Regions from separate parts of the Alteromonas sp. ABH4_457 genome, predicted to be linked through region 1. Evidence: predicted binding sites of a transcription regulator. Region 1 holds the regulator's gene; the other holds the start of a gene.
What was found. The regulator NrdR, encoded in region 1, represses ribonucleotide reductase genes. The targets are predictions, from matches to a motif close to AAACACNANATNTNGTGTTT.
Positions count from the first base shown of each region.

Region 2: the regulator NrdR is predicted to act here: its motif matches at 1,343-1,362, upstream of nrdA (class 1a ribonucleoside-diphosphate reductase subunit alpha).

Region 1 covers NZ_JBSWXN010000001.1:701,011-716,918, reverse strand. The annotation lists gene ribBA (bifunctional 3,4-dihydroxy-2-butanone-4-phosphate synthase/GTP cyclohydrolase II) at 1-328, opposite strand, end outside; gene ACXAGR_RS03055 (riboflavin synthase) at 347-1,012, opposite strand; gene ribD (bifunctional diaminohydroxyphosphoribosylaminopyrimidine deaminase/5-amino-6-(5-phosphoribosylamino)uracil reductase RibD) at 1,034-2,155, opposite strand; gene nrdR (transcriptional regulator NrdR) at 2,164-2,613, opposite strand; gene glyA (serine hydroxymethyltransferase) at 2,716-3,972, opposite strand; gene lpxD (UDP-3-O-(3-hydroxymyristoyl)glucosamine N-acyltransferase) at 4,166-5,203, opposite strand; gene ettA (energy-dependent translational throttle protein EttA) at 5,423-7,096, shown strand; gene ACXAGR_RS03025 (PilZ domain-containing protein) at 7,240-7,641, shown strand; gene radA (DNA repair protein RadA) at 7,646-9,010, opposite strand; gene ACXAGR_RS03015 (PilZ domain-containing protein) at 9,178-11,706, shown strand; gene serB (phosphoserine phosphatase SerB) at 11,761-12,771, opposite strand; gene ACXAGR_RS03005 (hypothetical protein) at 12,907-13,512, shown strand; gene ACXAGR_RS03000 (TatD family hydrolase) at 13,523-14,287, opposite strand; gene pdxH (pyridoxamine 5'-phosphate oxidase) at 14,302-14,940, opposite strand; gene era (GTPase Era) at 14,975-15,886, opposite strand; gene rnc (ribonuclease III) at 15,873-15,908, opposite strand, start outside.
Region 2 covers NZ_JBSWXN010000006.1:390,257-406,164, reverse strand. The annotation lists gene gyrA (DNA topoisomerase (ATP-hydrolyzing) subunit A) at 1-146, opposite strand, end outside; gene ubiG (bifunctional 2-polyprenyl-6-hydroxyphenol methylase/3-demethylubiquinol 3-O-methyltransferase UbiG) at 437-1,144, shown strand; gene nrdA (class 1a ribonucleoside-diphosphate reductase subunit alpha) at 1,567-3,894, shown strand; gene nrdB (class Ia ribonucleoside-diphosphate reductase subunit beta) at 3,966-5,096, shown strand; gene yfaE (class I ribonucleotide reductase maintenance protein YfaE) at 5,115-5,387, shown strand; gene ACXAGR_RS17140 (hypothetical protein) at 5,423-5,758, opposite strand; gene efpL (elongation factor P-like protein EfpL) at 5,900-6,475, opposite strand; gene ACXAGR_RS17130 (zinc-ribbon domain containing protein) at 6,652-7,122, opposite strand; gene ACXAGR_RS17125 (DMT family transporter) at 7,221-8,060, opposite strand; gene purC (phosphoribosylaminoimidazolesuccinocarboxamide synthase) at 8,198-8,914, opposite strand; gene bamC (outer membrane protein assembly factor BamC) at 8,930-10,045, opposite strand; gene dapA (4-hydroxy-tetrahydrodipicolinate synthase) at 10,058-10,942, opposite strand; gene ACXAGR_RS17105 (glycine cleavage system transcriptional repressor) at 11,203-11,742, shown strand; gene bcp (thioredoxin-dependent thiol peroxidase) at 11,739-12,209, shown strand; gene ACXAGR_RS17095 (AI-2E family transporter) at 12,283-13,365, opposite strand; gene bepA (beta-barrel assembly-enhancing protease) at 13,613-15,076, shown strand; gene ACXAGR_RS17085 (TlpA family protein disulfide reductase) at 15,091-15,582, opposite strand; gene arsC (arsenate reductase (glutaredoxin)) at 15,672-15,908, shown strand, end outside.

The sequences.
Region 1 (15,908 bases):
CCAGAATCGTGGTCGCGCGGTCTGCAGCAGAAATACCGGTGGTTACGCCACGGGCTGCTTCAATGGAAACGGTAAAGGCGGTATGAAATTGTGCGCCGTTTTTATCTACCATCAGCGGTAAATTCAAACGTTCACAGCGCTCCTGCGTCATGGGCAGGCATACCAGTCCGCGGGCATGAGTAACCATAAAGTTAATCGCTTCCGGCGTCACATGCTCAGCGGCCATGATGATATCGCCTTCATTCTCGCGATCTTCATCGTCCATCAGGATAACCATTTTACCCTGACGGATATCTTCAATTATTTCAGCTGTGGTGTTGAGTGCCATAATTTCACTTATGTAGGGTTATTTTCTAAGAAAACCATTTTCGGCCAGGAAGGCCATACTAATGTCTTTTTTGGTGGTCTTTTCTGCTGCCTTATCACCCATCATCAGGCGTTCCAGATAGCGGGCAACCACGTCTACTTCCAGATTGACCCGACTGCCGGCTTTATACGTGCCGATAACCGTTTCCTGCAGGGTGTGAGGGATGATCCACAACATAAACTCATTGCCATCCACCTCATTCACAGTCAGGCTGACGCCGTCCACCGTGATACTGCCTTTATGGGCAATATACTTTGCTAACTCAGTGGGGGCAGAAATCCAGATTTCAATGTAAGTACTGTGTTTAACAATCTTTTTGACTTCACCAACGCCATCCACATGGCCGGATACAATATGACCACCAAAACGATCTGTGGGGCGCATGGCTTTTTCCAGATTCACGGTACTGCCGGGCTTATAATTGGCAAAACCGGTGTAACGGATGGTTTCGGCTGACACGTCAGCACAATAATAATCTGTACCGAAGTCGGTTACTGTGAGACAGACGCCGTTTGTGGCAATACTGTCGCCAAGGGCCACATCAGACATATCCAGCTTTTCCGACGACACAGTCAGCTTGATGTCTTCGCCCCGGTGATCAAGAGACTGAATCGTCCCCAGGGCCTGAATAATTCCGGTAAACATCGTATACCCTCTACAAAAGCGTTACTTAATTATATCGTATGACAAGCGGATATCAGGGCCGGTTTGCCGTACGTCAGTCAGTGACAGTACCGGCGTTTCATCCAGCGACACAAATTCATCCAGCGTGAGCATGCTTTGTGCTTTGTCACCTAACAGTTTGGACGCCTGATACACCACAAGCCGGTCAACTTCACCGGCAGTAAACAATGCACCGGCAAGACCCGGGCCGGCTTCCACCCACACATCATTAATTTGCCGCTCCCCCAGCTTCTCCATGAGCTGAGACAGGTCTATGTAATTGCCACGCATGGAGACGGCTAGTGCAGGGACACTGGTTTGCGGCGCAACTGGCTGACCGGTTACCCGCAGGGTTTTGTGTCCGTCTGTGAATAATTGCAGATCGTCCGGTAACCGGTTGTGGCTGTCTATCACGACCCTGAGCGGCTGCCTTACCGGCGAAACAGGATAATCAGAAAAATTGGCTTCATTTTCCCTGACCAGCAAAGACGGATTGTCGGCCAGTGCAGTGCCACTGCCGGTTAGAATGGCACAACTTGCAGCACGGTGTAATTGCACATCGCGACGGGATTCGGGACTGGTGATCCATTGACTGACGCCGTTAGACAACGCGATTTTGCCATCAAGACTGATACCCAGTTTTACCGTTACCCGCGGTTTGCCTGATACCATGCGTTTGATAAAACCGGGGTTCAATGCTGCCGATTCGGCCGCCAGAATATCAGACACCACATCAATGCCGGCATCCTGAAGTTTTTTTATGCCACGGCCGCTCACCTGAGGGTTCGGATCAGTCATGGCGATAACCACTCTGCTGACACCAGCCTCCACTAAAGCATCGGCACAGGGAGGCGTTCGTCCGAAATGACTGCAGGGCTCAAGTGTGACATAAGCCGTACCGCCACGGGCCTTATCGCCCGCTTCACGAAGAGCATGTACTTCCGCGTGGGGAGTGCCGGCCTGAATATGGTAACCCTGTCCGGCTAAGTCGCCGTTACTGTCAAGAATAATACAACCGACACGGGGATTCGGAGATGTGGTGAACTGACCCTGCGTAGCCAGTCTGATGGCTTTCGCCATCCAGGCGTAGTCCTGAGAAATGGAAACAGCTGACGTGGTTTTCATGGCGGTTATCAGTCTCCTAAACGGGCAATTTCCTCACCAAACTCACGAATATCTTCAAATGAGCGGTACACTGACGCAAACCGTACATAAGCGACTTTGTCCAGCACCTTCAGTGCATCCATAATCAGATTACCAAGGAATTCACTGGAGACTTCCCGTTCACCGGTAGCACGCAATGCAGACTTCAGCGACAAAATCACTTCTTCCACTTTCTCCGTGCTTACAGGGCGCTTTTCCAGTGCCCGCTGCAAACCGGCGCGTAGCTTATCTTCATTGAACGGCTCTCTCGAACCATCCCGTTTAATGACTCTCGGCATCACTAATTCAGCACTTTCAAAGGTAGTAAAGCGCTCGTGACAGATAACACATTCGCGACGGCGACGTACCTGATGCCCTTCTGCCACCAGACGGGAATCGATAACTTTGGTTTCCTGTGCCGAACAAAACGGGCAAAACATAGCAGGTCCTTTTAACAACAAAGCCGCCAGGCAGCACAGGCTGCTCTGACGGCATCAACTCTTACTGACTAAGAGCGGGGAATTTCATACTGATAAAGCGGCTTACCCGTAAACCGGGAACGCTTTACACAGTTCAACAACTTCACCTTTAACACGCTCAACAACACTTTCATCACCCATGTTGTCCAGAATGTCGCAGATCCAGGTCGCAACCTGTTTCGCCTGCTCTTCTTTGAAGCCACGACGGGTAATCGCCGGACTACCGATACGCAGACCACTGGTCACGAACGGTGAACGTGGATCTTTTGGTACAGAGTTTTTGTTTACAGTGATGTTTGCACGGCCAAGCGCGGCATCAGCGTCTTTACCTGTGATATCTTTCTTAATCAGATCCAGCAGGAACAGGTGGTTTTCAGTACCGCCTGACACTACGTCGTAACCACGCTCCAACACCACTTCAACCATGGCTTTTGCGTTTTTCACAACTTGCTGCTGATATTCTTTAAATTCAGGCTGAAGGGCTTCTTTGAACGCTACCGCTTTAGCTGCAATAACGTGACACAGAGGACCCCCCTGGTTGCCCGGGAATACAGAGCTGTTCAGCTTCTTGTAGATGTCTTCGTCGCCACAGGCAGACAGGATCAGACCACTCCGTGGACCCGCAAGGGTTTTGTGAGTCGTGGTAGTCACTACGTGTGCATGAGGCAGCGGGCTCGGATAGACACCGGCAGCAATCAGACCGGCAACGTGTGCCATGTCGACCAGCAGGTACGCACCTACTTTATCTGCGATTTCACGGAAACGGGCCCAGTCAACCACTTTTGAATAAGCAGAGAAACCACCGATAATCATCTTAGGCTTGTGCTCTAAGGCCAGTGCTTCAACCTGCTCGTAATCGATTTCGCCGGTTTCTTCATTCAGACCATATTGTACCGCGTTGTAGGTTTTACCTGAGAAATTTACGTGAGAACCGTGAGTTAAGTGACCGCCTTCAGACAGACTCATCCCCAGAACAGTATCACCGGCATTAATTAGAGCCATAAACGCAGCAGCGTTGGCCTGAGAGCCTGCATGGGGCTGAACGTTGGCGTACTCAGCACCAAACAGTTGCTTAGCACGGTCAATCGCCAGTTGCTCTACCACGTCTACATGCTCACAACCACCATAGTAACGCTTACCGGGATAACCTTCTGCGTACTTATTCGTTAACTGAGAGCCTTGCGCCTCCATGACACGTGGACTGCAATAGTTTTCTGATGCGATGAGCTCAATGTGATGCTCCTGACGCTCAGCTTCTTTGGCCATGGCATCTGCCAGTTCCGGATCGTAATCCGCAATAGTCATATCGCGAGGTAACATGAAGGCTCCTTACTCTGCGTTTTATGGACAGCTAAAAAATGAGGGGCATATTTTAGTCATTTTAAGCCGCATGTATACTGCTTTATGCCCGTTTCGTTTATATCCGCAGCGGCAGCATTTCTTAACACTGCCCTACCGCTTATACGCCGCGGCCTGCGGCCATATATAACGTTTAATTACAATTCAGAAAGATTTAACCTTTTTCCAGCGCTTTCACACGGTTAAAGAGATCATCGATCTGACGGGTCCGTACAGTCACTTTACGCCAGTCGCGGTTTTTCATGGCCGGCTGACCGGATGAATAAACGCCGGACTCGGTAATATCCTGCACAATCATGGTATAACCGGTTACCTGCACATTGTCGCAAATGCTGATATGTCCATTCACACCACAGCCTCCGCCAAGTATGACGTATTTGCCGATATGACAACTGCCAGCAATGCCTGTAGCGCCGCAAATACAGGAGTGATCACCAATGATACAGTTATGTCCTACCTGTACCTGGTTATCGATAATCACATTCTTACCGATGATGGTATCTTCCATTGCGCCACGGTCGATGCTGCTTGAAGCACCAATTTGTGAATCATCGCCAATCTGTACACTGCCGGTTTGCGGAATGGGCAGCCATGTTCCTTTGTCGTTTGCGTATCCAAAACCTGCCGCTCCAATAACGGTCTGGCTGTGAATAGTCACCCGCTTACCAATCACAATATCGTGATACACGGTGACGTTGGGATAAATGGTCGAACCCTCACCAATTTTCGTGCCTTTTCCAATCACGGTATTTGCGCCGATTCTGACGTTATCACCCAGCATGACATTATCTTCAACAATGACATTGTGACCCAGCGACACATTGGTTCCCAGCGTAGCAGAAGAAGCCACAACCGCTGTTTCAGCGATACCGGATGCCACCTCCGGGGTGGTGTCGAACAACTGGGCTATGCGGGCAAAGGCTGCGTGGGGATTACTGTGAACCAGCGCAGGAACCGGACAGTCGTCCAGCATTTTCTCATTCAAAATCACCGCTCCGGCGGCCGTATCAGCCAGTTGCGACTTATATTTTACGTTGGTCAGAAATGAAATCTGGTGGCCTTTGGACCCGGCCAGAGTGCCCACACCACTCAGCTTTGTTTCGTTGATACGGGCTTCATCACCCGCCACACTGCCACCCACGTGGTCAGCCAGCTCAGTTAAAGTGTATGTGCGTTTTGCGTGTGCCGTCATAGCTTAACCTGTTAGTCAATTTCCTGTGTGTATGGTAATGCAAAATCCCGGATTCGTCCTGACCCTCACCATTAATTTCCTGCCATCCGCCATGTAAACGTTCAAAATTAACCCATTATTGAAAATCACTGCTGGCTTTACTGGTCAGATTGAGGACAAAGCGAGTACAATAGATGGCATATCATTTACTTATATTGAAGCAAGGACACTGTTCGGAACATGTCATCACAATACGTATATTCCATGCACAGGGTTGGCAAAATTGTGCCACCCAACCGTCATATTTTAAAAGATATCTCTCTGAGCTTTTTCCCTGGCGCCAAAATCGGTGTTCTGGGTCTTAACGGTGCGGGTAAATCTACCCTGCTCCGCATCATGGCCGGCGTGGACACCGAAATAGAAGGTGAAGCCCGCCCGCAGCCGGGTATCAACATTGGTTACCTGCCACAGGAACCTAAGCTGGACGAGTCCAAAGACGTACGCGGCAACATCGAAGAAGCGGTTGCTGATGTAAAACACGCCCTTACCCGTCTTGATGAAGTGTATGCCGCCTACGCCGAAGCAGACGCCGATTTTGATGCGCTGGCAAAGGAACAAGGTGAGCTGGAAGCGATTATTCAGGCGAAGGACGGTCATAACCTGGACAACGCCCTGGAACGTGCTGCGGATGCCCTGCGTCTGCCGCCATGGGACGCCGATGTTTCCAAACTGTCCGGTGGTGAACGCCGCCGTGTAGCATTGTGTCGCCTGCTGCTTGAGAAGCCGGATATGCTGCTGCTTGACGAACCGACTAACCACCTGGACGCAGAATCTGTTGCCTGGCTGGAACGCTTCCTTCACGACTATGAAGGTACTGTGGTAGCCATTACCCACGACCGTTATTTCCTTGATAACGTTGCCGGCTGGATCCTGGAACTCGACCGTGGTCACGGTATTCCGTGGGAAGGTAACTATTCATCCTGGCTGGAACAGAAAGAAGCCCGTCTTGCCCAGGAAGAACGCACTGAAAATGCCCGCGTGAAATCCATGAAACAGGAACTGGAATGGGTGCGCTCGAACCCGAAAGGCCGTCATGCTAAATCGAAAGCACGTATGGCCCGCTTCGAAGAAATGTCCACGTCTGATTACCAGAAACGTAATGAAACCAATGAGCTGTTCATTCCACCGGGTGAGCGCCTGGGCGATAAAGTCATTGAAGTGAAGCACCTGAAGAAAGCTTACGGTGACCGTGTACTTATCGATGATATGGACTTCGTAGTACCGAAAGGCGCTATCGTCGGTATTATCGGTCCTAACGGTGCGGGTAAATCTACCCTGTTCAAAATGATCTCAGGTCAGGAGCAGCCGGACGAAGGTGAAGTGGTTATTGGTGATACCGTTCATCTTGCCAGTGTGGAGCAGTTCCGCGACCACATGAATGACAAGAATACAGTGTGGAAAGAAATCTCTGACGATTCTGACATTATCCGCATCGGTAACTTTGAAATTAACAGCCGCGCTTACTGCAGCCGCTTTAACTTCCGTGGCAGCGACCAGCAAAAGTTCATCGGCGATCTGTCCGGTGGTGAGCGCAACCGTGTTCACCTGGCCAAACTGCTGAAAGCCGGCGGCAACGTGTTGCTGCTCGATGAACCGACCAACGACCTGGACGTTGAAACCCTGCGTGCACTGGAAAATGCCTTATTGGAATTCCCGGGCTGTGCCATGGTTATCTCGCACGATCGCTGGTTCCTCGACCGCGTAGCCACGCATATCATTGACTACCGCGATGAAGGTAAAGTTAACTTCTTTGAAGGAAACTACACCGACTACGAAACCTGGCTGAAAGAAAACTTCGGACAGGATGTGGTAGAGCCGCACCGCCTGAAATATAAGCGTATGGCGAAGAAGTAATACACAGGCCCCGCATTTGCGGGGCTTTTACTATCTGGTTGATTAATTTTCCGGCTTTCACAGGATTAATTTGAACGATCAGGTTGACCTTACCCCGTTGTTTACACTAATAATTAAGGGGTAAGTTATCAGGAAGAACAATTGTGGATAAACGACAGTTTCAGCGTGTAGATTTAAAGGTACCGGGAGAGCTCAGTCTCCACGGTAACAGCATACCTGTTACTGTTGAGGATGTATCACTGCAGGGCCTGCGCCTCAGCGCTGCAGAAGCCATGTTGGACATGTTGCCCTTCGACAGTCACGACCCTTACACAGTGATGTTTAAAGCAAATCCCGACAGTCCGTTAATGACACTGTATCTGATCCAGCTTTACCGCCAGTCTCCGCAAAAAGCCGGCGTCATTTATGTCGGCTGTAAAGTTGATCACATCGATGTGGAATGTCTCGCCGAACTGCGCCGCCTGATCAACCTGAACAGCGGCGACGATGCGCTAAGCGATAAAGACATGGACGCCCTGCTCAATGCAGTCTATCCCGGCAACTGAATGCTTAGCTGAGTGCATCCAGCGCTTCTGACAATTGACTCACCGGCACGACTTGCAATCCGGCTACCGGCTGTTTGGGCGCATTGGATTTGGGTACGATAGCCCGTTTAAAACCGTGCTTGGCGGCTTCTGTGATCCGCTCACTGCCGTTCGGTACCGGTCTGATTTCACCGGCCAGACCCACCTCACCAAATACAATCAAATCTTTTGGTAAAGCACGATTGCGGAAACTGCTGACCATCGCCAGCAATAAGGCTAAGTCAGCACTGGTTTCTGAAATTTTTACACCACCCACCACATTAACAAATACGTCCTGATCGTTCATCTGTACATTACCGTGACGGTGCAACACTGCCAGTAACATGGCGAGCCGGTTTTGTTCCAGACCGACTGCAATCCGGCGGGGATTAGCCATCTGCGAATAGTCCACCAGCGCCTGAATCTCTACCAGCAACGGTCTGGTGCCCTCCCAGACTACCATCACACTTGAACCCGGCGCCTGATTTTCCCCCCGGCTGAGGAAAATAGCGGAAGGATTGCTAACTTCTTTAAGACCTCTTTCCGTCATGCCGAAAACGCCAAGCTCATTAACAGCACCGAAACGGTTCTTATGACTGCGTAATGTTCTGAAGCGCCCGTCACTCTCACCTTCCAGCATCATTGAACAGTCGATACAGTGCTCAAGGACTTTCGGGCCGGCCAGATTGCCATCTTTCGTTACGTGGCCAACGATAAACATGGCGATATGATGTTGTTTCGCAAAACGGGTCAGATAAGCGGCACTTTCCCTCACCTGCGATACACTGCCGGGAGCTGACTGTACATCAGCTACATTCATTACCTGAATCGAATCAATAACCATAATTTTAGGCTGTTGTGTCAGTGCCAGTTCGCAGATAGTCTCCACATTGGTTTCTGCCAGCATCATCAGCTTATCAGTGGGCAACCCTAATCTTTGAGCGCGCATGGCCACCTGTTGCAACGACTCTTCACCGGTAACGTAAAGCGCGCTGCGTTCTTTGGCTAACTGACACATCACCTGCAGTAACAGTGTACTTTTACCGGCACCGGGTGAACCGCCTATTAACATAGCCGCGCCGGGTACAATGCCACCGCCAAGTACCCGGTCCAGCTCTTTGAAGCCGGAGCTGAATCTGGGTAATGCTTCCAGATCGATGGCATTAAGAGGTTCTATACGGGCATTCGTCTGACCGGCGTAACCGCTGAATCCGGCCTTTGCTGTTTTAGCAGGGGAAACCACAAACTCTGAAATGGTGTTCCAGGATTTGCATTCGCTGCATTGTCCCTGCCACCTTGGAAACTCTGCGCCACAGTCAGAACAGACGTAGGCTGTTTTACGTTTTGCCATTTGAATTAATTTAAAGGTATTATTTTGGGCTATTCTAACGTTATTATGAAGGCACTGCATACCGTATTAAAGTAGGGATGGAGTCCGGGTAAATGTTCACTTACAGTCTCAGCGAAGTCTGCCGATAAGAAATACAACAGGGCAGCCAATTAAGATCAGTAGTTAAAATGGAAAAAGAACTTCAGCAATATGCAGACATCATAGAGCAGCTGAAATCATCAATCGGCGCCCCTGAATTCAATCAAGTTTTGATGCAACTGACGCAGAACCTTCCGTCAGAAAAACGCTTTCTCATCAAAATGGAGTTGAAAAGACTGGCCAAGCCCTGTGTACGCTCAATTGATCTGCGCGGTCAGGTGGACGGTGAATGCAAGCTTTTCGAATACCGTGGCAGGAAGCACTATCTCGATGACGTTGCCATAGACGTTTTTAACCGCCAGGTGAATATCTTCGGAAATTACACCTTTGGTGTTTACGAAACGGTGATGGCAACAGAAAATAACTTCAGAGTGATGCGGGAGCGGGCTGAACAACAAGCTCTGCAGGGCACGGTTAAATCTGACGCTGAAACCAAACAGGAAAATCTTCATCAGTACTCCATTCCTGTTGTTAATTTGCTGAACTATGCTCACCGTAATCAGGAACGGATGAACTTTGCTGTCGCAGTTGAAATACAGGATGAGAGCGGTAGTCAGTACAAAGCCAGTAGTGTGGATATTTCTACTGAAGGGCTCAGGTTGAAGTTACCGAAAGAATACCGCTTCCGGCCAGAACAGAAGTTACACATATTCTTCCGGGGCCTGGAAGATGAGTTTGCCATGGATAAGCGCTCGGGTATTGTTTATGAAGTCATTACCACCAAGTTTGAAAAATCAAATTATTACCTCATTCTTAAACGTAACCGTCAATTCCCTTCCCCGTCATTCGACAAGTTTCTCGATAACTTCATTCATGGCAACAAACGCCGTTATAAAGTTAACCTGACGAACACCATTGATGCCATCGTCAATAAAACTGCAGAGCAGTATATTTCCCCCTGTAGTCCGTCGCTGCCGGTATTCATCGACAGTATCAATGACGCATTGCTTCCCCGTTATGCCATGCTCAATACCATCAACAAGGATATCCTGGATTACTGGAAGGATGAGACCGGTGAGATCAAACTGGGCTATTTGCTGAAACCTTCGCGACTGGCAAAATTGCAGGCTGATGCAGATAAACATAACGAACTGTATGTTTATTGTTTCACCCACATCCAGAACGGTGCGGTGTATTTCTACTCGGCGTCCACACGTGAACTGGAACAAAAAGAATCACTCAAGTCTGTTTTCATCGGATTTGGTTCCCGGAAAGTCAGCTGGCGGGTATTTAAACTGACAATTAGCACCATGTCACCGGATGAAGCGCATTGTCCGCTTTCTATTCCGGATGACGTAGGCAGTGTGGCAAAGAAACAAAACACGCCGCCTTCAGCCCGCCTGATGGCAAAACTAAAACGTCTTCAATACCTTGTGCATATTACAGATGTCACCTCTGAAAGCGGACAACGGCAATATGCGGCGTTAAAATTTGACCGTAGTAACCTCGCCCATCTTCGCATTTTTGCTCACCCCAGAAATAAGCAACCGGCCCCTATCCGCCCTTATCGTTATCGTTTTCAGGAACAACGGATGGAAACCCGCTACATTCTGCGGTCGCCAGTTGTGTTAAGTGGCCTGAATGAAACCATGCAGTGCAAGGGGATTTCTGAAGATATCTCCATATCCGGCCTGCGCCTTGAAATTCCCGGCGAGTTTGACGGAGAAAAAGGCAGCCTGGTGAAAATTGCGCTGCCTGAACTGCAAGCGCTGACGACCAGGCACGATGTGACCGGATTGATTTACGAAGTGGTTTATTACAATACAGACCGCAATATTGTGCATCTTCGTGCCGCCGAAGGTGAACCGGGCGCTGCAGCCAGAAAGTTTTTTGATAATCTGATCAAGCAGAACAAACAGGCACTGCAAACCTATCCGGAAGAAGAGGAAATTCCGGGTATCGGTCATGCCCTGCGTTGTATTAACGCCCGTCACACACCTAATTTCGCTTTTCTGCTGGCCAAAAACGGTATTCGCTACGAGGCGGATATGGCTGTCATGAACGGAGTGAATTCTGTATCAGCACGCATGCTGACCCATTTCACCGGCAGTCGTAAAACCAACGTTGAGTTTCTCTACCGGGATAAGAACCTGGAAGCTCCGCTCATGCTTCATGGCATTAAAACCATGAGACTGGAAAATCAGCCATTACGGCAAGAGCTTTTTGTTGCTTATGATCCGGCCCGTAAGAACAGCAAACTGGCCATATTGCCTAAGCTGGATAAAGATTTTGCCAATGATGACACCAGAAAGTCCTTTATCACTGAAGCGCTGGCAAGAGGTCACTTTATTGCCATGCAGGTTATTTTAACGACCACAGGTAAACCGGATCTGGACATGCTGCAAGCCGAATTAAGCTATGTCAGCATGTACGCATTGCACCGCGCTAAAGAACTGGAAGAGAAGATCTGGGGTATGGGCGCATCTGTGCACCTTGTCGATATGACCAGCGAAGTAATGACGCGTTTTGGCTATGACAAAGCAACCATATCCCGTAACAGTCAGCTAAGAGCCGTCAGCGAATCGACAGCGCAGATTGAAAAAATCCTCAACAATTAAACAAAGAAGGCATGCTCACGGCATGCCTTCATCGCTTTGCTCTGTTTCAGGTTGTTATTCAGCCAGCAAATACAACATGCCGTGCAAACCTGAGAACCGGATGGCCGTATCAGCTTTTTCCCTTACCAGCGGTTTAGCATGACAAGCCACACCCAATGCTGCTTTTGCCATCATTACCAGATCATTAGCGCCGTCTCCCATAGCGACGGTTTGTGACATAGGTATTTGCCATTCGCTGGCCAGAGACTCAACCGTGCGCGCTTTCACTTCAGCATCCACGATTTCACCGGTCACCTCTCCGGCAAGCTCGTCGCCATCGGTTTTCAAGGTATTGGAGAATGCTGCATCCAGGCCAAGCCGTTCTTTTACGTGATCGGCAAAATAAGTGAACCCGCCGGAGGCAATAGCGATTTTCCAGCCATGCTCTTTTAACACGGATACCAGTGGTACAACGCCCGGCATTAACGGAATACTGTCACGGATTTGGGCCAGCTGTGAAACCGGTACACCTTTCAGGCAGGCCACCCGTGATATTAAACTTTCACTAAAAGCCAGTTCCCCGCGCATGGCCCTTGCGGTTACAGCGGCAACCTTGTCACCGAGGCCGGCCAGTTTGGCTATCTCATCAATACACTCAATTTGTATGATGGTGCTGTCCATGTCCATCACCAGCAAACCGGGCGCAGACAACGATGGCCGGGCAGCCTGAACCACTACATCTACCCACAACGATTCAGCCAGTTTTTCCAACAGCGGCTTTAACGCCGGCACATCAGCCGTTGTTATTGAACCCGTTACGACGGTTTCGTGGAACTTACCGCTAAGGGCATGTAACCGGAAACCGGAAAGCGTTGCGACTGGTGCCAGTGCGTCAGACACTTTTTCAAGTTGCCAGGCGGTCAGCGCCGGCGCATAGACAGTGATAACAGCGTCATTATTGTCTGAAGAGACTGCACCTGTGCTCTGCCACTGGCCGCCTGAAAAAACGATGCCGGCGGGATGCGTTTCCAGCGCAGTTATTAGCGCAGCATGAGAATGTACTGAAGATAAAGCTACTGAATTCAATGTAAGAGGTTCCGCTACTCAAAGTATGCGTATCCTAGCGAATTCAGTGACCGGGGAAAACTGCCATTTATGAATAGATTATGCTCATGATGGCAAAAACGGTATTATGACGGCAAATGCGCTTTTTCTCTGACTATGACTGATAAATACGCGGCCTGGAGAACACCGGCCCCGGAAAAGAAACACTGGTTTGCCTGGTTGCAACGCAGAAGTGTGCACATTACTGCATTCACCCTGCTGATTATGGCACTGGTGAGCCTGTGTGTGATTGAGTCGCGGCATGCTTTACGTGAAGCGGGACAGGCAGCGTCAGTCCCGGTCGACGTGCTGGGCGAACAATACGCCCTTATTCTGGCAGGTCCGGTTTATTCAAAGAATGGCGATGTCATTGCACTACATTTAAGCCGCCTTGCAGAAACAAACTTCATTCTCGCTGCGGCAGTATTCGATAATAAAGGCAAACGCCTCGGTGTGGTGACACAGAAATCTTCAGTAACTGAAGAGTCTCCGGAACAAAATCAGCTGGTAAGATTATTTCCCGTAAAAGACGATCACGGCAGTCAAACCGGCGTGTTGCAGATCACCGTGGACATAGCCTGGCTTCTCAACGACGAATACGCACTAATGCAGTCTGAACGTGCAATTCAGGCGGGGATCTTAATGACCGGATTTTTTGCCGGATGCATTCTGACCGCAGCGGGCTGGCGATACCGCTACTATTTTATCAATAAAATGCGTTAGCCAGTGCAGCTCAGGCCTGAACAAACAGGTCACGGAAATTGGCAGTGGTCTTCCTTGTAACCTCAGCCACAGACACACCAAATGCTTCTGCCAGCACCTGAGCAATTTGCACCAGCCGCGCCGGTTCATTCCGTTGCCCCTGAAACCCTAGCAGGGGCATGTCCGGAGAATCGGTTTCCAGCAGAATATTATCCAGCCCGGTCTCAACCAGAGCATCCAGTGTTTTCTTACCACGGGGATAGGTAATTGTGCCCCCTGCACCTAATTTAAAGCCCATTTCAACATACTGAGCAGCGACCTGTGTATTGCCGGAAAAAGCATGCACCACACCGCCACAGAAAAAGCCTGCCTGTTTAATCATTGCGGGCAAACGATGATGAGTTTTAAGGTGGTGAAGGACAACCGGTAATTCACACTGCTTTGCCACCTCCAGTTGTGCATGCAACCACTTCTCCTGTTCCGCAAGAGGTAGTCCGATTGTGGCATCAAGACCTATTTCGCCAATAGCGCATACTGACTGGCGGTGTTCTGCTACCGCCTTTTGCAATTTTAACACCGCATCATCAAGGGAACCGCGAATAAACCAGGGGTGGATGCCAAAGGCGAGGAAGATATCAGAATGGCGGGCCTGGATGGCAAGCTGTATTTCCCAGCCTGCCGGTGTGGTGCCGGGGATCAGGAAGCCACTGATCCCTGCCTCCCCTGCCCGTTTAAGCACACCGTTAAGATCATGCGCAAAGGCGGGTAAATCAAGGTGACAGTGGCTGTCTATCATGTTGCGGGCTTATCTCAGGGCATAAGCCGCTGAGTACTCCATGTACCGTCTTCTGTTTTATTGTATTCGAAACGATCGTGAAGCCGGTCTTCACCACCCTGCCAGAATTCAATCTGATGCGGCTTTACACGGAAACCTCCCCAGAAATCCGGCACAGGAAGTTCTTTATTAGCAAACTTGTTTTTTAGTTGCTGAAATTGTGTCATCAGCAATTTACGGGTTGCAATGGGTTGGCTTTGTTTTGACGCGTAAGCTGCCAGCTGGCTGTCTTTCGGGCGGGAAAAGAAGTACTTTGCATTTTCCGCAGTACTCAATTTTTCGGCCACGCCGCATATCCGCACCTGCCGCTCCATGAAAAACCAGGGAAAATGCAGCGAGATTTTATTATTCTGTCCCAGCTCTCTGGCCTTACGGCTGCCAAGGTTGGTATAGAATAAAAAGCCTTCTTCACTCACATCTTTCAGCAGCACAATACGCTGAGATGGCTGTCCGCTGCTGTCTACAGTTGCCACCGTCATGGCTGTAGGATCCGGAATATTTGCGTTAATGGCATCGTTCAGCCACTGCCGGAACAACGCTACCGGATGCTCAGTTAACTGAGTATCATCCAGACGGCCAGCAGAATATTGCCGCCGCATATCAGAAAGAGACATAGCACCTCCTTACAACGATGAAACAAAAAGTAGATTAATCATCGCCGTAGCCTAATGAACGCAAGGCACGGTCGTCGTCAGCCCAGCCTTGTTTCACTTTAACCCAAAGCTCAAGAAACACTTTGTTGTCGAACAGGTTTTCCATATCTTTGCGGGCCTGCTCGCCGATAGTTTTAATATGATTGCCGGCTTTACCGATGACCATGCGTTTCTGGCTGTCACGCTCAACCAGGATAAGACCGTTAATGCGGTATACCCCGTTTTCCATCATTTTGAATTGTTCTATCTCAACCGTGGTGGAATATGGCAGTTCATCGCCGGTGAAGCGCATCAGTTTTTCACGGATAATTTCCGCCGCCATGAACCGGCTCGAACGGTCGGTAATGTAATCTTCGGGGAAGTAAAATTCGCTTTCCGGCAAAGACTGCTGCACAGTTTCCCGTAACGCATCCACCTGCTTGCCGTTTTTCGCACTGACAGGGAAAATATGCTCAAACGTGTGCAGTGCCGACAGCTTCTGAATCTGAGCCATCAGACTTTCTTTGTCTTCTACCTTGTCGACTTTATTGACCACCAGGTAACAGGGTAAACGGCTGTTTTTCACCTTTTCCAGTACCATGGCATCGTCTTCGGTCCAGCGTGTGCCTTCCACCACAAACAGAACCAGACCCACTTCAGCCAGTGAGCTCGATGCAGCACGGTTCATGTAACGGTTAATGGCCCGTTTCTCGTCCTGGTGCAACCCGGGCGTATCCACGTAAACTGTTTGGCATTGTGCCTCGGTATCGATACCCAAAATACGGTGACGGGTGGTCTGGGGCTTTCTGGAAGTAATACTGACTTTCTGACCCAGGATACGGTTCAGTAATGTAGATTTACCCACATTTGGACGGCCGACAATGGCCACCAGGCCACAGCGGGTATCAACATCTTCATTCAGATGCATGTTCAAGCTTCTCCAACGTTTC
Region 2 (15,908 bases), on a different contig from region 1:
AGTACGCGGCGGTGAACCGGCTTGAGGCCGTCCCTTACGTCAGGCAATGCTCGCCCGACAATAACGCTCATCGCATAATCAAGGTAGGAGTTTTTAAGCTCTTCCTCGATATTTATGGGGAGAATTTCTTTAGCGTTATCAGTCATAAACTGCTATGTCCCTTGATTCAAGTTCAAGCGTATCCAATGTCACGCACTTTTAAATGCAGCTAAGAACAGCGCTTTCTTATTATGGGTTTTACAAGTAATCATTGAGTGTATCACCGGATGACAGATTTATGTAGCGCTTAATACCCGCAAATGGGGCTGTTATTACCAACCGATTACTTTTCACGCAATTAATCCACTTTAATACACAAATCGTCCCTTTTACTGCTTTGATCATGTATCGTATTTATCAAAATCAATCTCCTCTATCTGATAATACGAGCACCAGTATGTCGAATGTCGATGAACAAGAAATTGCCAAATTCAGTGAACTGGCCTCCCGTTGGTGGGATACCGAAAGTGAATTCAAACCCCTGCACTTAATCAACCCGTTAAGACTTGATTTTGTGCAGCAGCACTGTGATGGTCTGTTTGAAAAGAAAGTGCTGGATATTGGTTGTGGCGGCGGCATTCTTGCAGAATCCATGGCTAAACTGGGTGCTGATGTTACCGGTATTGATTTGGCGTCTGCTTCTTTAGAGGTTGCTAAACTTCATGGTCTCGAATCCGGTGTAAAAGTCGATTATCAGTGTGTTTCTGCAGAAGACTTTGCAGAACAAAGACCCGGAGAGTTCGATGTGGTGACGTGTATGGAAATGCTCGAGCACGTTCCCGATCCGGCATCGATCATCGCTGCCTGCGCCAGGCTGGTTAAGCCCGGTGGTCATGTATTTCTGTCTACTTTAAACAGAAATGTGAAATCCTGGCTGATGGGCATCGTTGGTGCCGAATATATCCTCAAGCTGGTACCAAAAGGCACGCATCAGCATGCCCGTTTCATTAAGCCTTCAGAATTAATGGCAATGACCGATAAGGTTGATCTGTTTGCCAGAAACACCACAGGTCTGCATATGGATCCGCTAAGCCGCCAGTTCTACTTATCGGACAAAAACATCGATGTGAACTATATCGTCCATACGCAAAAAACCCTACAGTAAACACTATATATAGTATTTAAGAATAAATATTACGCTATATGTCGTATTTGTAACCAACCCGCTTTGAGCGATTAAAACTTTTTAACCGGCGATCAAAAAAAGTAAAAAATGGTTGCATCTGTCTGATTTGGCTTAATCATGCCGCTCATAGGTGAGTTACCACTAACCTTTTTCAGGCACCGTTTTGATCGCTGGATAAACCACCAGATATTGGGTTGCAAAACCACGCAAACCTCACTATCTTGTGTCTTGTCCGACGGGTGTTTTAGAACAATAAAGTAGTACAAAAACACGGGATCCCGCCAGGCAGTAAGGGATCTCTGCTGGATCAAGCTTTCAAGGCTTAGCAAATTCAATTTTATAAAGATGAAAAGGGTGCCAACCCCTTGCTTCATGCGCTAACAAACTAACGGCCAGTACAAATGAACAACAACTTGTATGTCACTAAACGCAATGGCGAAAAAGAAGTCATTGAGTTAGATAAGATCCATAAAGTGATCACGTGGGCAGCAGAAGGGTTAAATAACGTTTCTGTTTCTCAGGTAGAAATCAAAGCTCAGATCCAATTTTACGATGGTATCAAGACCGGCGAAATCCACGAGACATTGATCAAGTCTGCAGCCGATCTTATTTCAACAGATGCGCCTGATTATCAGTATCTTGCAGCCCGTCTGGCTATCTTCCACCTGCGTAAAAAAGCATATGGTCAGTTTGAGCCGCCTAAATTGTTTGATCATGTTAAAAAGATGGTTGAACAGGGTAAGTATGACGAGCACCTGTTGTCTGACTACACGCAAGCTGAATTTGAGGCGATGGATGATTTCATCGATCACTGGCGTGATATGACCTTCAGTTATGCTGCTGTTAAGCAGCTTGAAGGTAAGTATCTGGTACAAAACCGTGTTACCGGCGACATCTATGAAAGTGCCCAGTTCCTGTATGTTCTGGTAGCCGCCTGCCTGTTCGCTGACTACCCGAAAGAAACCCGTCTTGATTATGTCCGCCGTTTTTACGATGCAACATCGACATTCAAGATTTCTCTGCCAACACCAATTATGTCCGGTGTGCGCACCCCTACCCGTCAGTTCAGCTCATGCGTACTGATTGAAACCGGTGATAGTCTGGATTCTATCAACGCCACCGCCAGCGCCATCGTAAAATACGTGAGTCAGCGTGCCGGTATTGGTGTAAATGCTGGTCGCATTCGTGCACTGGGTAGTCCAATCCGTGGTGGTGAAGCTTTCCACACAGGTTGTATTCCTTTCTACAAGTACTTCCAGACTGCGGTAAAAAGCTGCTCTCAGGGCGGTGTTCGTGGTGGTGCAGCGACGTTGTTCTACCCGCTGTGGCACATGGAAGTTGAATCACTGTTGGTATTGAAAAATAACCGTGGTGTTGAAGAAAACCGCGTACGTCATCTCGACTACGGCGTGCAATTCAACAAGCTGATGTATCAGCGTATGATGAAAGACGGCTACATCACACTGTTCAGCCCGTCTGATGTACCCGGTCTGTACGATGCTTTTTTTGCTGATCAGAACAAGTTCGAAGAGCTGTATGTGAAATACGAACAGGATGACTCCATTCGTAAGAAGCAAATTAAAGCCATGGAACTGTTCAGTCTGTTTATGCAGGAACGTGCTTCAACCGGACGCATCTACCTGCAAAACGTTGACCACTGTAATACTCACAGCCCGTTTGACCCGGCTGTTGCCCCTGTCCGTCAGAGCAACTTGTGTCTTGAAATCGCGCTGCCGACCAAGCCGTTGGAGCACGTAAACGACGAAAACGGCGAAATCGCACTGTGTACGCTGTCAGCATTTAACTTAGGCGCGATTAAATCTCTGGATGAATTCGAAGAATTATCCGACCTTGCTGTGCGTGCACTGGACAGCCTGCTCGACTATCAGGATTACCCTGTTCCGGCGGCATACCATGCCACTATGAATCGTCGTACGCTGGGTATAGGTGTTATCAACTTCGCTTATTATCTTGCGAAGAACGGCGTGAAGTACTCTGACTTCAGCGCAAACCCGCTTATTCACCGTACGTTTGAAGCGATGCAGTATCATTTATTGAAAGCGTCTGTGAATCTGGCAAAAGAGAAAGGTGCGTGTCCTAAATTTAATGAGACTACCTACTCTAAAGGTATTCTGCCTATCGATACCTATAAAAAAGATTTGGACGCCATTTGTAATGAACCCTTACACATGGACTGGGAAGGCCTGCGCGCTGAAATGATGGAGCACGGACTACGTAATTCTACGCTGTCTGCGCTGATGCCGTCTGAAACGTCTTCGCAGATTTCCAATGCAACCAATGGTATCGAGCCGCCCCGTGGTCATATCAGCATTAAATCCAGTAAAGATGGTGTACTGAAGCAAGTTGTTCCTGAATATGAAAATCTGAAAGATGCCTATGAACTGCTGTGGGATATTCCGTCCAATGACGGTTACCTGCAACTGGTTGGTATTATGCAGAAATTCATTGACCAGACTATTTCTGCTAACACCAGTTACGATCCGGGCAAATATGAAAGCGGTAAGGTACCGATGAAGTTGCTGCTCAAAGATCTGCTGACCTCTTACAAGCTGGGTGTGAAAACACTGTATTATCATAACACCCGTGACGGCAACACCGACACCAGCTCAATGGAAGTCAAACAAGGCCAGGCGAAACCTCAGCCACAGGCGCAAACCGCTGTGATTGAAGAAGACGACGACTGTGCCGGCGGTGCATGTAAAATTTAACGATAAACCAGGGCTTGCCCTGGTTTCTTCCGTTTTTAACTGATAAATCTGTTCTGAGTACTATCGCAGTTATGAAATACACAACGTTTAATCAACAAAGCGTCAATCCTCTCGTCGAGCCAATGTTTTTCGGTAACCCTGTTAACGTAGCCCGTTACGATCAGCAGAAGCACAGCATTTTCGAAAAACTCATTGAAAAACAAATCAGTTTCTTCTGGCGACCGGAAGAAGTTGACGTTACGCGTGACCGTGTAGACTTCCAGAAACTCACAGAGCCTGAGCAGCATATTTTTATTTCTAACCTGAAATATCAAACCTTGCTGGATTCCGTTCAGGGCCGCAGTCCGAATATTGCATTCCTGCCCATCGTGTCATTACCGGAGCTGGAAACCTGGATTGAAACCTGGTCTTTCTTTGAGACGATTCACTCCCGTTCTTACACTCATATTCTTCGTAACCTGTTTTCCGATCCGAGTGCAATTTTTGAAGACATCGTGGTTAACGAGCAAATCAAGCGCCGTGCTGCTGATATTTCTAAATACTACGATGATCTGATTTTCCACACACAGTTGTGGCAGACACAAGGTGAAGGCGTTCATACCGTCGACGGCGAAGTGTACGAAGTGAACATGCGTGTTCTGAAGAAGAAAATGTACTTGTGCATGAATTCAGTTAATGCCCTGGAGGCGGTTCGCTTCTATGTGTCCTTTGCCTGCACCTTCGCGTTTGCTGAGCGTGAGCTGATGGAAGGTAATGCGAAAATTATCCGTCTGATTGCCCGTGATGAAAACCTGCACCTGTCCTCTACTCAGCACGTGCTGAACCTGTGGGCCAGAGGCAAGGACGATCCTGAGATGGCAGAAATCGCCGCAGAGTGCCATGAAGAGGCACGCCAGATCTTCATCAGCGCTGTTGAGCAGGAGAAGGAATGGGCTGATTACCTGTTCAAGAACGGCTCAATGATCGGTATGAATAAGGAAATTCTGTGTCAGTACGTGGAATACATCGCGAATCAGCGTATGACCGCTATTGGCTTTGACGCACCATACGAAGTGAAAAGTAATCCGTTGCCGTGGATGAACAACTACCTGAACTCAGATAATGTACAGGTTGCGCCTCAGGAATCAGAGATCAGTTCCTATCTGGTTGGTCAGATTGACTCTTCAGTCAGCGAAGATGACTTCGCCGATTTTGAATTGTAATTCCTACCTTCCCCGTTAATGGGAAAACCTGAATCCACACTTCGTATCGATATTGTCGATACGGGGTGTGTTGATGCCGTACCGGATAAAACACTGCTGGAATCTTTAGAATCCGCAGGTGTCGCTTGTCATTATCATTGCCGCGACGGATTCTGCGGAGCCTGCCGGACTAAATTGATAGAAGGGTCGGTGGAATATACCACAGACCCCCTCGCCTTTATTGACGACGATGAAATACTGCCCTGTTGCTGTAAGCCGGTAACAAACATCAAAATAGATGTTCCGCTTTAACTTACCTGACTTAACGCATTATCAGGAATGAATCTTTAGCAATCCTTATCTTCCAGTTCCATTTTATCTTTCATTTTTTCACAGCCGTCTTCAATAGCATTACCGGCATCGTCGGCCCACTCTTCAGCTTTATCTTTGGCACCTTCTGTCCAGTCTTCCGCCTTATCTGCTGCATCTTCAGCAAATTCCTCTGTCTTATCTGCCAGATCAGATGCTGCATTTTTTGCATCATCAAATGCACTGCTGGCGGCACTTTTTGCTTTAGTCATTGAGTCTTCAGCCTGTTCCTGTTTTTCTTCGCTACATGCGCCAAGCACGCAGGTAAACAGACCAATGCATAGTAATGATGAGAGTTGTTTTGTCATTTTCATATGTCTTTCCTTTTACGCAGTTGAGTGTGTACTGATGTTAATCCTGTGGGCAATCAATACCTGCAGGACTGGTTAAAAATAACACAATATTACAAGGTAACAACAGCCACCTGACTTTTATGGCTACTGAACCGTATGCTGTCAGTGCTTATCGGCACGGCTCTGAAACTTACGTTCTTCGGTGTTGATTTTGATCCACTCGCCGGTACTGATGTACTCCGGCACCTGAACAACCAGACCGGTAGACAGAGTAGCGGGTTTGGTACGGGACGTCGCAGAGGCTCCCTTAATGGAAGGGTCCGTTTCTACCACTTCCAGTTCAACACTCATGGGTAAATCAAGCGCTACCGGCACTTCGCTTACAACCAGAACCTGAATACCGTCAGTTTCTTCGTTAATGAACAAAGCTTCATCAGCAATACTGTCTTTATTCAGATGGTAAGGTGTGTAATCTTCTTTATCCATGAATACATATTCATCGCCGTCGATGTAAGAGAACATTGCTGGACGGCGCACTAAATCAGCCATTTCCAGCATGTCAGAATCCTTAAATGTTTCATCATATTTTGCACCGCTTACCACATCGTACATACGCATACGATAAATGCTGCCGCCTGCACGGCCCTGTGGTACAGAACGGTCAATATCTCTGACAATACATGTCTTACCGTCAAAAATGATGGTGTTATTCTTTTTAATTTCACTTGCCTTAGGCATGGCGGTTCCCTGTATTAGTAAATCAGACCAACGGGCCCGATCAGGAGTGGAAAGCCTCTATTTTCCGCGATTTCTCGTCGGTAAGAAAGCGTTTTAAATGTATGTTTTGCTGATTGAAACGGCGACGTCAGATTAAGGAAACGCTGTTTGGTTATAAGCACAGAATTTGTGCCACTTCACTTACCAACGCGGAGTAACTTTTCGTCTTTAATAATACCAAGCTGATACAGCGCCAGGGCAATGTCTTCAAGTTCCGCATCCTGCTCAGGAGTCCGGTCAGCAGTCTCTCTGAGAAGTTGATAATGCGCTTGCATGGATTTAGTTCTTTTGGACACTTGCCGGCACTCAAAACACTCGCGGCAATGTGAGTCCACATAAAACTTTAAATGTTCAAACCAGTATTGTTGTTCTCTTGCGAAGAAGATGAAAAGCCTGCTGCAGACCGTACAGGTTTCCTCTATATCTACGTAGATGCGACGCGGGCACATCCGGAAATTTTGTAACGACGTGTCCGCCTTAATCGCTGTTTGGGGAAAAAACTGAAGTGACGAATATCTCCAGTGAGCATTGGTAATCTCTTCAAGTGAGTGTTCTTCATCTGAAGCTAACGGGACATTTCCATATTTTGGATGATTAACATATTCCATTACCGATCCTTTGACTTTCTGTAGCAAAAACACACAAAGTTATTTCTCTATGCGAAGCGCATGTATAGAAACCTGTTTGTTAAACCTGCCGGTCAGCGCTATTTTCTTATTACCAGTATAATGCCACCAATGATTGCAGCACTGGCAATAATGACTCTGACGTTAAGGCTTTCAGATAGAAATACCCAGCCCATCAAGATGGCAATTACCGGTACACTGAGTTGTAAAGTGGCGGCATTAGTCGCCGCAATTTTAGGGAGTACGGCGTACCACAAGGCATAACCCAAACCCGATGCGATGGCACCGGACAATACGGCATAGATGATACCGTAGCGGATAGTTGTTTCTGAAAGTGCAAGTGGCTCATCAACAAAGATAAACAGCGCGACAATAAACGGCGTCGTACGGACAAAGTTTCCTGCCGTCATTAAAAGTGGCGATGCTACGCCTTTGCCTAACAGTGAATACACTCCCCAACTGATACCGGCAGTAATCATCAGCAATGCAGCGGGCAGCGGCGGGGCTGTAACGCCGGGCAGTACCAGATAAACTAAACCTGCAAAAGCTACTACAAAGCCGGCTGTCTGAATAAAACTGAACCGTTCCCCTCTTAAAAAGCCGATGCTGATCATTGAAATTTGTACAGCACCAAACAGCAAAAGAGCGCCGGTGCCCGTAGTTACGCTTTGATAGGCAAAAGAGAAACCTGCTGCATAGCAGAATAGTGCGACAGATCCTGCCCAGCTTCCCTGTTTTGCAGGATTATGCCCTTTCATTTGGATAAGCAAACTCAGCACCACAGTACCGATGAGTAACCTTACGAGTGTGAAAGAAGCCGGCCCGATATCAGTCTCTACCAGCGCCATCCGGCACAAAAGGGAATTAGCAGCAAAAGCCACCATGGCTAAGCAGGCGTACAACAACGTAGATACAGGCATGAATCGCTCCTTTTATTTTGTTCACCTTCCCACGACAAAGGAGCAATTACAATGGTACTTGAGATCCGGTTACTCCGGTCCGGTAAACACCGGACACAAAAAAAGCACCCGCAGGTGCTTTTCAAAAAGAGACGACTTTAGAGCTTTAGGCCCAAACGGTCAGCCACTTCAATGTATGTTTCTACTACAGAACCTAAGCCCTGACGGAAACGGTCTTTATCCATTTTCTTACGGGTTTCTTTGTCCCACAGGCGACAACCGTCAGGACTGAATTCATCACCCAGAATAATATTGCCATCACTGTCCAGGCCAAATTCCAGTTTATAATCCACCAGAATCATACCGCCTTTATCGAACAGATCTTTGAGTACATCGTTAACGGCAAAAGTCAGACGTTTCATCTCTGCAATTTGCGCTTCAGTTGCCCAGCCAAATGCAGTGATGTGATAGTCATTAACCATAGGATCATGCAGCGCATCATTTTTGAGGAAGAATTCAAAAATGGGAGAATCGTTAAGCATCAAACCTTCTTCAACGCCCAGACGACGAACCAGTGAACCTGCAGCAACGTTGCGAACGACGCACTCTACCGGAATCATATCCAACTTTTTCACCAGAGAATCGGTGTCTGACAGCAACGCCTCAACTTGTGTGGCAATGCCGGCTTCTTCCAGCTTTGTCATAATGAAATGATTGAACTTGTTATTCACTTCACCTTTACGGTCAAGCTGTTCAATTTTTTCACCGTCAAATGCAGACGTATCATTTCTGAACTCAAGGATGAGTTTTTCGCTGTCATCAGTGAGGTATACAGTTTTGGCTTTACCGCGGTAAAGTTCTTCGCGCTTTTCCATCATCAGTCTCAAAAATTAGATATCCAGATTGTCCTGAGTCATGACACGGGCAAATTGCTCGTACATGTCGGCAACCTGATTAGGTTCAAACGGCTGACTCTCATTATCCATGAAGGTCACACTCGTTCTGTTTTCGCCGGCCGGCACCACTTTCAAACGATAATCACCTTTTTCAAGAAGGGATTCTCCGTCAGAGAACAGGCTGCCCCACCAACCGTTATCCTCACCATTATAAGTGACAAATAACAGGCCTGTGGTTCTGTCTAAATCTTTTACGTCAAAACCAAGGTTGCGTAACACCAGCAGCATTCTTGGCCATACAATATCGTGTCTGGCGTCAACCACGTAGGCTGCATCACCGTTAGCGTCAAAACCCATTTCCAAATTAAGACCACTGCGGATTTCAGCAATACGTTTACTCTCGTCGAGTCTGATTTGGTATTCGTAATGAGTCAGTACTTCGTTCAGGATGCCGATTTCTTCTCTGCGTTCTTTCATCGCATCAATGGAATCCATGGTGATGGTTTCACCATCTGCACCATTAAATTTGAAATCCTGCAATTTAGCGCGTAACGCAGCAGTCCGGCCGTGAGGCTTTAGTTCCATGGTGAAAACAAAGCGACGTGAAACCTCTGACGTTTCATCCTCAGTCCAGTCGTACCAGGCTGACTCTTCGGTCGTCTTTTCAACGGCCCAGTCAGTAACAAGTCGGCCATTTTCTTTATCGAAGCTGTCTACACCGATGTGATTTTGCTCAAGAAAGCTCAGCACCGTGTCCCAGATAGCGGTATTCAGCGGCTTGCTGTCATCTACCTGATCGAACCAGACCGTTGCTTCCTGTTTGCCTTCTTCAACATGTGAACCCGCCACAAGGGGCAGGACAAGCGCCGGAGACTGAATCGTCAGTTTGCGGCCGGTAAGACGGGTGTCTGCATTCTGACTTAATTCCGGAAGATCATAATCAGATGTAAATTCAGGCGAATCTAAACCTTCAGGCACTTTCACAGAGGCCCGCTGGGAAACTTCAAGGTAGTCATAACTGCCCGATGCAGTTTCATAATCCTGTTGGCTTGAACAACCTGTCAGGGCTATTACAGATAAGCCACTGAGCAAAGCCAGAGTGTTTTTCATCGGTGTTCCTTATTAACCAGAAATCAAAGCGTGTTTTTGTAATAGTTCTTCGAGTGCTTTTTGGCTCGCAAGTTCCGGTAAAACCATCGGTAATCGTAATTCAGCACTGTTTATCAGCCCCATACGGTATAACGCCCACTTTGGCATTACCGGATTTGGCTCAATAAACATGCCGTTATGCAGGGTTTCGATAGTAGCATTAATACGGCGACATTCCTCAGCGTTGCCTGCCAGGCCTGCTTCGCACATTTTGGAAATTGCGCCGGGAACCACGTTAGCCGTTACTGAAATAACGCCGTGTCCGCCCTGACATAAAAATTCTGCACTGGTACCGTCGTCACCGCTAAGCAACAGAAAATCTTCAGGCACCAGTTTCTGTGTGGCTTTGAGACGTTCAATACTGCCGGTTGCATCTTTCAGACCGACAATGTTTTTGTGCGTGGCCAGTTCTGCCACTGTCTCGGGTAACATGTCCGCAACGGTTCTGCCGGGTACATTATAAAGCAAAACAGGTAAATCAGTCGCATCAGCGACTGCTTTAAAGTGTGCAACCATACCCCGTTGTTGCGGCTTATTGTAATACGGTACAACGCTGAGAAAACCATCGATACCTAAACCGGCCATCTGTTCACTAAGGAAGATGGCTTCATCCGTTGCGTTTGCGCCGCTGCCGGCAATCACAGGAATACGCCCTGCTGTCATAGCAACGGTCTGTTTGACCACTTCAATATGTTCTTCAAAAGGCAATGTGGCGGATTCACCGGTTGTTCCTACTGAAACAATACCGTGTGTGCCCTGCTCTATATGAAACTCAATAAGTTTCTCAAGTGCAGGGTAATCAATGTCACCCGCGTTGGTCATGGGTGTGACAAGTGCAACGTAACTGCCTTTAAACATATTATCTCCCGCGTTTTGTGAGCGCACATGGTAATGAGGTACAGCCCTAAAAACAAGTTATCGCAAGGGCTTTTTAGACGTTAATCGACAACCTTATTCTAAATAATCACTATTCCGTCAAAAATTGGGGATAAAACCCTTACATCAGACTGTTTTTCGAACTGACGCGGTGCTTAAGCTCACTTTATGATGCCGGAACGTGGCATCAAAAAATCCTGATGTGTTAGTATAAATGTGGCTCCGGTTTTATAAGTAACGACATGAATCATCAGTTAATAGTCACGATTTTGGGTACCGACAAGAGCGGCATGCTGAGCGAAATTGCCGGCACCGTGTCGGAAGCTCAATGCAATATTCTCGACAGCAGGCAGGCGATATACGGGAAAGAATTTTCCCTGACCATGATCATCGAAGGTTCCCATCAGGCAATCACACGGGCGGAGCTGGCCATTCCCCCCATGTGTCAGAAGTTCGGCCTGCTTTCTATGATGAAGCGAACCAGCCATCATGAGAAACAAAATTTAGATTATCTTTACGATGTGGAGTTCAGCGGCGAAGACAGTCATGGCCTGCTGAAGTCGGTAACCGGCTTTTTTGCGAAACGGCACGTCTCCATCAGTGCGTTTCGTCAGCGTACCTTTAAAGATAAAAAAACCGGCAAAGAAATGATGCGCTGCAAATTTGTTGTCAGTACGCCGGATTCCGTTGATATCACGCAGCTTCGTTCGGAGGCTGATGCCCTGTTCGGTTCCCTGAATCTGAGTGGCAAGATTATAGACAAAAATAAAGGAGAATTATGAACACCTTAAAAGCAGGTGATAAAGCACCGGCATTTACCCTGCCGGATCAAAATGGCGAAGCCGTTAATCTGGCAGATTTTGAAGGTAAGAAAGTACTGGTGTATTTTTACCCTAAAGCAATGACACCGGGCTGTACCGTGCAGGCACAGAACCTTCGCGACAGCAAAACATCACTGGATGAACTCAATGTTGTGATACTGGGGATCAGTCCGGACGCTGTTAAACGCCTGCCAAAGTTCATTGAGAAAGAAAACCTGAACTTCACCCTGCTCTCGGACGAAGACCACGCTGTGGCTGATGCTTTTGGCGTCTGGGGTCCAAAAAAATTCATGGGCAAAGAATACGACGGCATTCATCGTTTAAGCTTTCTTATCGATGAAAACGGTGCTGTTGAACACGTGTTTAATAAGTTTAAAACCAAAGACCATCATCAGGTTGTACTGGATTATCTGAATCAGGCTGGTTGATAACCCGGTTTACCCCGTCGTTCACAAAGCAAAAAGCCCTGTCAGAGCAGGGCTTTTTTGTTCGGACATACCGTCAATAAGTGTTACAGGGCGGCGGTTCATCCGGTCCGCCGGACCATGCTGTTATCAGCGCTTTGACTAGTGTTGCCAGCGGGATGGCGAAAAACACTCCCCAGAACCCCCACAATCCGCCGAAGAACAGAACCGCCACGATGATATAAAGAGGATGTAAGCTCACCGCCTCGGAGAACAAAAGTGGTACCAGTAAGTTACCGTCCAATGCCTGGATAATGCCGTAGGCAATCATCAGATACCAGAAATCAGGGGTCAGCCCCCACTGAAACAATGCCACAACAGCTACCGGAATGGTGACAACGGCTGCACCGATATAGGGGATAAGCACTGACAAGCCAACCAGTACGCCGAGCAGAATGGCATAGCGCAAGTCCATCAGAGCAAAGACAATGCAGGATACAGATCCCACAATCAGAATTTCGATAACTTTGCCGCGGATATAATTTGCTATCTGGGTATTCATTTCATGCCCGACCTGCGTAATCAACCGCCGCTCTTTCGGTAACAATGACGAAATGCCATCAAGAAAAAACAATTTGTCTTTCAGCATGAAGAACACCATCAACGGCACCAGAATCATATATACCAGTAACGCTGCAACATTACCGATTGAACTGACAGATGCTGACAAAAGTTGCTGTCCCATATCCACCAGATGATCATTGAGACTCTCCATCATCTGCTGAATTTGATAAACCTGTACATAGTCAGGATACTTATCCGGTAACCGCAGGATCCAGTCCTGCGCGTTTTGCCAGATTAGCGGCGTTTCCTGAATCAGATTCACGCTCTGACGGCTCACAGTAGGTAACAAGCCGACAATCATCAGTATGGTGACAGCAACAAACGCCAGCATCACAACGCTGCAGGAAATGGTCCTGCTGACACCAATATTTACCAGCCGGTTCACCGGCCAGTCCAGCAGATAAGCAATCACAGCTGCCACCAGAACAGGCATGATAAGCCCACCCCAGAAGACGAACACAGTTGCCGTCAACAGGATTAAGATCAGCAACATGGCTGCATCGGGGTCAGAGAACTTCCGGCGGTACCAGCGGCCGAATACACTGATTAAACTCATAAATTCTGCTCAGTCGGAACGGAAAAAAATGCATCATAGGAGAATCACTGACCGCTCTGCAACCCGGATTCCACGGTATTACAGGCTAAATGAAAACATCCGGGTTACATTATGCATGAAGCAATATAGCAATCACCCGTATTGTACGGCACAATGCTAAAATAATGCGATGGAAAAATGAAACTAATCATGGAGTTTGCCACTCTATCTGTAAACGCTTCAGTGGTACTCAACAGTAACAGGTTCAATGAGATATTTAGCGCGAAACGGAATTAAAATAGGCTTGTGTTTGCTGGCAATGAGTTTTTCTGCCATCGCACAAACCAGTAAATACAGCGATCGTAATACGTTACCGGAAATAGGTGTGGTAGCGTCCGAAGCCCTTTCCCTTGACAAAGAGATGCTGATTGGCGATGCCGTTATGCGGCAAATGCGCGGTGGGGCCCCGATTATCGGCGACCCAGTGCTGGATGAGTATTTGCAGGATCTGGGTAACCGCCTTGTTGTTCATGCCGACAACACCAAGTTTCCTTTTGAATTCTTCTGGGTCAACAACGATGCCATTAACGCCTTTGCTTTCTTTGGCGGCCACATTGGTGTGCATACCGGCCTTATTCATAATGCGAAAAACGAAAGTGAGCTTGCGTCAGTGCTGGCCCACGAAATCTCTCACGTTACCCAGCGTCACCTTGCCCGCCACATGCAGGCACAACAGCGTGCTACGCCACTGGCCATTGCCAGTATATTAGGCGGTGTTTTACTGGCGATGGCAGATCCTCAGGCCGGTATGGCAGCCATTTCCGCCGGTCAGGCCGCTTCAGCGCAAATGCAGATTGATTATACCCGTTCTAATGAACAGGAAGCTGACCGGATTGGGATAGGCATGTTATACCGTGCCGGATTTGATCCTGACGCGGCAGCCAGCTTCTTCTCAACCTTGCTGGAACAATACCGCATGGTATCCCGTCCGCCTGCAAGATTGCTTTCTCACCCGTTAACGGAAACGCGTGTTGCCGATGCCCGCGCCAGAGCCGGTGATTTTCCACCTGTGCGGTTAAGAGAAAGTATTTCTTTTCATCTGGCAAAGGCCAGAGTGATGTCCAGGTACACGTTCAATAAAAAATACAGCCTGGAATACTACCAGGATGCGGTGGACCGTAAGAACTATGTAGTCCGTGAAGCGGCAATGTATGGTCTAGCGCTGGCACTCATGCGCAATGAGAAGATTCCGGAAGCAGCGAAGGTGATCGATACATTACTCAATGAAGACCCGGATAATCTGTTTTACCTTGATGCAGCCACTGATCTTTCTCTGGCAATGGGTAAACCACAGGAAGCAACAGAACGTCTGGCACCGCACCTGCAATTAACACCACGCAATCAGGTACTGGCATTGAATCAGGCCAATGCGCTTATTGCCGCCAATGAAAATGACAAAGCTGTTCAGTTACTGAAAGACTTGTTGCTGGTGCATCCTGACTATGAAATCGCCTGGCAGTTACTCACTGAAGCATATAAAAACAACAAAGATTTTCAGGGCATGCATCAAAGTAAAGCAGAAGTGATGGCACTGAACGGTGCTTACCGTCGCGCTGTGGATGAATTACAGTTTGCTTATAACTTTACTGCCGACAAGCACCTTGACAAGCAGCGGATCCGCGCAAGGATTAAACAACTGCGGGACGAGGAAGAGCGGCTGAAACGACTGTAAATACCTCCCTTAATTCAGTGAGCGGAGGTACCCGCCTCCGCGTTTGTATACTGAATTAAACCGTCCAGGGAGTCATCGTCCTGCTCACCGTACAACGCTTTCACAACCTCCCCCTTAGGTGAAATCAGATACGTTGCGGGCAGATAGTCCGGATACGGCATGGGAAAAATGGTTTCTTTTGCGGTGTTTATCACAGCAAACTCAATATTTAGCTGTTGTGTTAAGGCACGCAGTTCCTGCTCATTTTTGTCATCAAAACTGACACCGGTTATCTTCACATGGTCAGGCAGGCGATTAATCAGCCTGTTCAGGGCCGGGATCTCCCGTAAACAGGGAGAACACCAGGGGGCGAAAAAGTTGATGATATGCCATTCTCCGCCATTGTCTGCCCAGCGAACCGGCTGTACAGAAAGTGTAACGGCATCTGCGCGGGTATATTGCTGAAGTTGCCAGCCGGCAATCAGTGCAACCACAGCCGCACTGACAATCATTAATGATTTTTTCATGATTAATTGCGTCCGGTCATATTATTCTTACATTAATACTTGTTAGAATTCATCTCAGTGAAATTTATAACACATTGAATAAAAAGCCTATGTCTTCAGTACAAATACTTCATAACCCCCGTTGCTCCAAAAGTCGCCAGACCCTCACTTTATTACAGGAAAAGGGTATTGATGTTGAAGTCACCGAATACCTTAAACACCCGTTAACCCGGGAACAGCTTGAAGCCATTGCTACAAAGCTGGGTGTTTCGTCCCCCCGTGACATGATGCGGACAAAAGAAGCTGAATATAAAGAGCTGGCATTAGGTGAGAGCTCTGTTACCGAC